Linked DNA regions of Candidatus Finniella inopinata. The protein of the gene in region 2 interacts with the protein of the main gene of each other region in a pairwise test. Links are inferred from orthologs where the notes say so. Each region holds a gene or a part of one and is shown on either strand. Other genes may lie near its edges.

Evidence for each region. The genes of interacting proteins can lie anywhere in the genome.
Region 1: the proteins of groL (region 2) and EQU50_RS04615 interact in binary tests that used the Escherichia coli proteins (3 or more experiments, as listed by UniProt). The link is inferred for Candidatus Finniella inopinata from one-to-one orthologs.

Annotation. Positions count from the first base shown.
Region 1 is NZ_SCFB01000005.1:217,928-221,752, reverse strand. Bases 577-3,560 are described here. They hold EQU50_RS04615 (ABC transporter ATP-binding protein), read right to left. Parts: upstream 2,459-3,560; coding sequence 1,694-2,458; downstream 577-1,693. Other genes in these bases: EQU50_RS04610 (MlaE family ABC transporter permease), read right to left, coding at 2,461-3,237; tsaD (tRNA (adenosine(37)-N6)-threonylcarbamoyltransferase complex transferase subunit TsaD), read left to right, coding at 652-1,674; EQU50_RS04625 (hypothetical protein), read left to right, coding at 577-609. In the rest of the region: murein biosynthesis integral membrane protein MurJ, read left to right, coding at 1-293; more of EQU50_RS04625, read left to right, coding at 385-576; EQU50_RS08515 (hypothetical protein), read left to right, coding at 3,670-3,825. UniProt on the Escherichia coli protein: Part of the ABC transporter complex MlaFEDB, which is involved in a phospholipid transport pathway that maintains lipid asymmetry in the outer membrane by retrograde trafficking of phospholipids from the outer membrane to the inner membrane.
Region 2 is NZ_SCFB01000001.1:39,429-43,185, forward strand. Bases 614-3,529 are described here. They hold groL (chaperonin GroEL), read right to left. Parts: upstream 2,934-3,529; coding sequence 1,293-2,933; downstream 614-1,292. Other genes in these bases: EQU50_RS00225 (MlaC/ttg2D family ABC transporter substrate-binding protein), read right to left, coding at 614-1,153; groES (co-chaperone GroES), read right to left, coding at 2,978-3,277; EQU50_RS00240 (ABC transporter ATP-binding protein), read left to right, coding at 3,429-3,529. Also shown: LPS export ABC transporter periplasmic protein LptC, read right to left, coding at 1-419; more of EQU50_RS00225, read right to left, coding at 494-613; more of EQU50_RS00240, read left to right, coding at 3,530-3,757.

The sequences.
Region 1 (3,825 bases), on a different replicon or contig from region 2:
TGGCAACTTCTTTGGCAGCCTGGGTCAACACCTTTTTGTTGGCCTTTTTCCTGAGAAGACGAAATTTATTCAGTTTTCCCAAGATCTTATTCTTGAACACACTAAAAACGACGGCCGTATCACTTTTGATGGGCGCCCTTTTGTTTTACAGCCAACATTGGGAACTCACCAACGCTTTAAAATCCATCTCTCGCATTTTAGAAATAGGGGTTTTGGTGGGCGTTGGGGCAGGCTTCTACTTGGCGATCGGCTACAGCGTTGGCATTCGACCTTTGAATAGTCTGAAATCTTAGTTCGCTTCCTCTTTTGTAATTGTGAAAAAAGGTTGGTGAGGAAAGTCTTTACACAGTATCCTTGTATCTGTTAACCAATCAAGGTTTTGCCATGAACACACATTTCGATATTCCGAAACCGTTAATAAACGCTTTAACTGAAGTATCACAACGTCTACACAAAACTGAAACAAAGGTTTTGATTGCAGCGTTAAAAGAGTATTTAGAAGATCAGGAAGAAGCCTTTGACAGATGGGTAAAAAGTGGGAAGAAGACCATTTCTTTTGAAGAAGTAATGAAAGACTGCGGACTTGATGCAAAAGACCTGGACGCTTAGCTTTACGCCAATTATTGCATGGAACGAAAGTTTTAGACTCTTATGAAAATTTTAGGTATCGAGACAAGTTGCGATGAAACGGCCGTGGCTATTGTACAGGCTCACGCCGATCCGGCCCAGCGTATTTTAGCCAACGTGGTCTTTTCCCAAATTGAGCAACACCAAGACTATGGAGGCGTGGTCCCAGAACTGGCGGCCAGGGCACACCTGGAATACCTGTCGCCCACGTTGCAGCAGGCCTTGAAACATGCCCATTTAAGTTTAGAAGATATGGATGCCATCGCAGTCACGGCCGGACCAGGCCTGATTGGCGGTGTCTTGGTTGGATTAATGACGGCAAAGGCGCTTGCCATGGCCCTTCGTAAACCTTTTCTGGCCATTAATCACCTGGAAGGCCACGCATTAACGCCGCGCCTCAGCCATGACGTCCCCTTCCCTTATTTACTGTTGTTGGTCTCTGGGGGGCATTGCCAGTTTGTCGAGGTTCAAAGTCTAGGCCGTTATCGCGTTTTAGGCTCCACCATTGATGATGCGGCGGGCGAAGCCTTTGACAAAGTGGCGCAATTGATGAATTTTGACTACCCCGGAGGACCCGCCCTAGAGAAAGCCGCCCAACAGGGCAATCCCAAACGATTTGACTTACCCCGCCCCTTAAAAGGTCGCCCGGGGTGCGATTTGTCATTCTCCGGCCTTAAAACGGCAGCTCGCATGGTATTTCAAAATTTTCCCCATCCGACACCGCAAGACATAAATGACATTGCCGCCACCTTTCAGCTGGCCGTTGTGGACAGCCTTATAAACCGAGCCGAACACGCGATCCAGATGCTTTCAGCCCCTGTCGATCATTTCGTGGTAGCAGGTGGTGTGGCGGCCAATCAAACTTTACGGGGTCAGCTTTCGACTTTATGCGGACGACAAGGCTTAACCTTTGTGGCCCCGCCCATTTCTTTATGCACCGATAACGCCGCTATGATTGCCTGGGCGGGACTTGAAAGATTTTCTTTAGGGTATACCAGTGATTTGGGAATCGGCCCAAGGCCCCGTTGGCCGCTGACGGATTTGTAATTACCCTCTTAAAGACCGGTTAACCATCCGTAAAGGGGCCATGGGGCAGGCCGTGGATGAATTGATTCACATAAGGGTTATCGGTCGCATCCATTTCAGCCACAGTTCCTGTCCAAACCAATTTACCCTGGAATAAAAGACCTACACGATCCGCAATTTTGCGAAGACTGTTCATATCATGGGTAATCGTGACCGCGCTGGCCCCTAATTTGCGGACACAGCGGACGATTAGATCGTTGATTGTGCTGCTGACAATCGGATCAAGGCCCGTTGTGGGCTCGTCAAAGAAAATAACATCAGGGTTGGTCGCAATCGCACGGGCAAGGGCCACCCGCTTTTGCATACCCCCCGATAATTCGGCCGGGAAAATATCAGCAACGTCTGGCGATAGATCAACAGCCTCTAATTTTTCCAGAGCAATTTTCCGGGCCTGGGATTTTTTCATGCCCCCACCCTGCACCAACCCAAAGGCCACATTCTCAGCCACGGTCATGCTGTCAAACAAGGCACCGCCTTGAAACAACATACCGATGTGGGTCAATAATTCCTGGCGCTGGGACGCTGATAACCGACTGATGTCTTGCCCTTTTAAATAAATTTTTCCACTGTCAGGTGACAAAAGCCCAAGAATGCATTTAATCAAAACCGATTTACCGCTGCCCGATCCCCCAATAACAACAAAGGATTCACCAGGGGAAATGTCCAAATCGATGCCGTCAAGGACGACTTTCGATCCAAAACTTTTTTTTAGGTTTTCAACGCGAATTAAAGAATTAGAAGTCATAATTAATGATCAAACAAAAAAATTGTGAGGGCATAGTTAAAAAACAAAATCAAGATCGACGCTGACACAACCGCATTGGTGGTTGCCCGTCCCACACCTTCAGCTCCGCGATTTGAATAATAGCCGTGGTAACAGCCCATCAAGCTGATAATCAACCCAAAGCAAGAGGCCTTGATCAACCCTGATTGCACATCATCCCATTCCAAAAATTTCCAGGTTTGGTCTATATAATTAGCCGAGTTGAAGCCAAGCTTGTAAACACCCACGATATACCCCCCCATGACGCCGATGATATCGGCTATAAGCACTAAAATGGGTAACATCGTCATGCCCGCAATCAGGCGGGGAAGAACCAGATATTTTAGGGGGTTCGTTGACAAGGTTGTTAAAGCATCAATTTGTTCCGTCACACGCATAGTTCCAATTTCGGCCGCCATCGCCGCACCAATGCGCCCTGCAACCATTAATCCCGCCAAAACAGGTCCCAATTCCCGCGTCATGGATAAAACAACAACCGTGGCAACTGCCCCCTCCGCTGAAAAACGTGAGAAACCGGTGTAGCTTTGCAACGCCAAGACCATGCCGGTGAAAATAGCCGTCATGCCCACCACAGGAAGTGAGAAATATCCGATATTGATCAGTTGGTTGATAAACTGACGCCCATACCAAGGAAAGCTGAATCCCTGACGCAAAGCCCGCAGGAAAAACAACGTGATATGACCACACAGATAAAGCATCGCAAGGGTGGCTTGTCCAATAGATATTAAAGCGGTTAGCACAGAAGGAACTTTTCTAAGGTTAAAATATCAACCCTACTATAAACGCAGCAACACCATTTCTTAAAGGAGAAAAAACTGCTGCAGCAATTCGCGGAGCAAATTAGATGCTGTGAAATTAAAAATATGGGTGCATAGGCGTTTTCTCAATCGACAGTTAAGATCAGGGAAGTAAATCAGAGAAACCTCTCACCTTTTGGGATTTCAAACCAATTTTGTTTTCCCCATCCCATTTTATTATCATTAATCATTTTCCAGATATGGCCGTTTCCCTGCGATTTTTGGCTGTCCGAGAGTTGCTGAAACTGCTGCCTCCCTTAGCCCTTAAATGTTAAAAAAAAGCTTAATTTTTATTAAATTTTTTTATATTAATCTTTTATTAAAAAACATTTGGTAATATAAATATATAAAATCAATTTTTTAGGAGTTTTTGATATGAAATTGTCTTATATTTGTCTAGGCCTTTATGCAGGAATAGGCGTTCTTACACAAGGTCATGCAGCAGGCACTGTGATCTTGGATGATGAAGCCTCTAGGTATACAAGCATTAGTGCTGCACTGGCTAAAGCTAAAACGAAAACACCCACCCTA
Region 2 (3,757 bases):
CCTTTATCAAGGTCGACGGTTGCCTTATGGGTCGTTAGCTGAATACCATTTGTATGTTCAAGGCAGACTTGACCTGTTAGATTCATTTTTCTGCTGGTTTGATTATAAATCCCTTGATCGCCTTTCATTTTAATTTGCTCACCATTAATCAAATGAAGGGTGATTTCTATGTCATGTAGCAAAATTTCTTGCGGCGATATCTGTTGACCCGTCTTAGATTTGATAACAAAGGGCCTATTCTGCTTATCAACACTTTTAAAGCACAAGCTAGTCGCTTGATTAGATGTCGATGGTGGTAGTTTGGAAGTTTTTAAACTTGTCATACTTTTTAGTGGCCAAAATAAAATACATGCTAAAAGGCTAACACTAAGCAGAACCAACAAATACTGTGTTAGGACAACACGCCGTTTAAAAATCATTTCACATCCGTTTCTACAACCGACATCTTAACTGGTGTATTTCTAACATGAATTTTTGACTAACACAAATAAACTTAAGGGGCTGTTTTAATGCCAACTTCTTTTTCCAGGTACACTAAAAACTTCTGGGGATCATTATTCCCTTTATCTCCCGATGTAAAAATAGAACCATATTCGCTTCGAAGGGCTAAAAGTTGGCTTATGCCTTCAAATAAGATATCGAAAATGCGAAGTTCATTATCTTTTTTGACAACCTTCCAATAAACTTTGGCAGGCTCAGAACTTGGTGAGTCGTTAAAGGAAAAAAGGGTTTTCACCTGCATAGTACCGTCAATTTGTTTCGCTGCAGATTCAACCTTATGAGTCGTGTTTCTGAAAGTTTTAACTCTTTCGGGGGTGGAATAAATTTTCACTAATCGCTTTGCAAAAATTTGACGAAACCTTTCCTTTTGTTCTGGAGTGAACGAGCGGCCATTACTTCCTAAAACAAAATTAGCTATTTCCCTAGTTACAAAGCTTTTTTCCAGTAATTGACCGAATTCGTCTTGCCCAGCGGTTTCTCTGTTGGCAACTTCCATACCCTGCTTGACAAGATCTTCCACAAAGGATTTAGACTCTTCTTCGTTGGGAATCTGAAATTGTGAGGCTTGTAGAGCCCCAAACAATGCAGCGCACAGAATAAAAGTACAAAAGACAAGAAACAAAGCGTTCCTTTTTGGTGTTCTGGTGAGCATTATGCCGGTCCATTTTTGAAGTTAATTCGAGAATATTAATTATACTGTAACGGTTGTATGTTTAACAAATTATTAATTGCAAACGAAAAAAGGCGAGGTATGCTCGCCTTTCTTTTATTATTATTATAAGAACAGATTTTTAATAATCCATTCCCATGCCGCCACCCATGCCAGGGTTAGGCATCGCTGACGATTTTGGTTCAGGCTTCTCAGCAACCATGGCTTCCGTTGTGATTAACAGACTGGCAATAGACGCTGCATCTTGCAAGGCAGTTCTGACGACTTTGGTTGGATCAATAATACCCAATTTAACCATGTCACCGTAGATGTCTTGTTGCGCATCATACCCAAAGTTATAATCGCTGTTATCCAAAACTTTACCAATAACAATCGATCCATCAGCGCCCGCATTAATCGCAATTTGACGAATGGGAGACGTTAAAGCATGTCGGATAATCCGAATGCCAACATCTTGATCGCTATTGGATGTTTTTAGGCCATCTAAAACTTTCAGGCTGCGAACCAACGCTACACCACCACCTGGGACAATACCCTCTTCAATGGCTGCTCGTGTTGCATGCATTGCATCTTCAACGCGGTCTTTGCGTTCTTTAACCTCAACTTCTGTCGCACCACCTACACGAATGACTGCTACACCGCCGCTTAGTTTTGCTAGGCGTTCTTGCAGTTTTTCACGATCATAATCAGAACTTGACTCTTCCGCCTGTGCGCGAATTTGATTGCAACGTGCTGCAATTTCACTCTTTTGGCCAGCGCCATCAACAACAATAGTATCATCCTTAGAGATGGAAACCTTCTTGGCTGTTCCCAGCATCTGAATAGTTACATTCTCTAACTTAAGGCCTACGTCCTCTGATACAACCTGGCTGCCTGTTAGAATAGCGATGTCCTCTAAAATTGCTTTGCGACGATCACCAAATCCAGGAGCCTTCACCGCAGCCACTTTCAAACCACCACGCAGTTTGTTAACAACCAAGGTTGCCAAGGCTTCACCTTCAACATCTTCAGCAATAATCAAAAGCGGACGACCCGATTGAACAACGGCTTCTAGGACAGGAAGCATCGCTTGTAATCCAGACAATTTCTTTTCGTGAATCAAGATATAAGGATTCTCTAATTCGCAAACCATTTTCTCTGAATTGGTAACAAAATAAGGTGAGATGTATCCTCTGTCGAATTGCATACCTTCAACAACGTCAAGTTCTGTCTGCAAGGATTTAGCTTCTTCAATAGTAATAACGCCTTCTTTACCAACTTTTTCAACGGCTGTGGCTAACATTTCACCAATTTCTTTTTCGCCATTGGCAGAAATGGTTCCTACTTGTGCAATTTCAGCGCGCGTTGAAACTTTCTTGGATCGGCTTTTAAGGTCAGTGATAATAGCTTCAACAGCCAGATCAATACCCCGTTTTAAATCCATCGGGTTCATACCAGCCGCAACAGCCTTGATGCCTTCGCGAACAATCGCTTGGGCCAAAACAGTTGCCGTTGTGGTGCCATCACCGGCCAAGTCTGATGTCTTGGTGGCAACTTCACGCACCATCTGTGCGCCCATGTTTTCAAATGGATCACTTAACTCGATTTCTTTAGCAACGGAAACGCCGTCTTTTGTAATACGAGGCGCACCGAACGATTTACTAATAACGACATTGCGTCCTTTCGGTCCAAGCGTCACCTTAACGGCATCAGCCAAAATATCGACGCCGCGTAACATTCTTTCGCGGGCATCTGCTGAAAAGCGAACTTCTTTTGCGGCCATAACTAATTCCTTCCTTTATAAAATTTAACTAACGTAATTTCGATTTAGGCTACTTTGTGGGTAATAATTCCCATGATGTCAGATTCTTTCATAACTAAATAATCTTGACCGCCAACTTTAATTTCGGTGCCCGACCACTTGCCAAACAAGATGCGATCGCCAGCTTTCACGTCCAAAGGAACCAGGTTGCCTGACTCGTTGCGTGTTCCGCTTCCGACTGCTACAATCTCGCCTTCCATGGGCTTTTCTTTGGCAGTATCAGGGATAATAATACCGCCAGTGGTTTTTTCTTCCAACTCTACCCGCTTGACAAGTACGCGGTCATGCAATGGTCTAAAGTTCATGTTATCCTCCGTTAAATAATCTGGGTTAAAATCAGCACTCTCTGCTTTCGAGTGCTAATTTAAGGCGGGCGCCTTCTCGCTGTCAAGTTTTTTTTCCCATACTTAGTAAATTGAGTTACGGTATGTCAGAATTATTGTTTAGATTTTTTTTATGATTAAATACTCGTTACAACTGCACCAGGTGAAGCGCCATTTCGTTCAAGGTGGTCAGACTCTGGAAGTTTTAAAAAACATTAACCTGCAGCTTAAAAAAGGCGAAAGTGTGGCTTTGGTTGGCCCCAGCGGCGCTGGAAAGACGACCTTGCTACAGATTTGTGGGTTATTAGAGGCGCCAACCTCTGGAATTTTGAAAATTGACGGACAGTCTTGTGAAAGCCTTGACGATTTCCAGCGAACAATTTTACGCCGGCAATATCTGGGGTTCGTCTATCAATTTCACCACCTTTTGCCTGAATTTTCAGCCTTAGAGAACGTGATGTT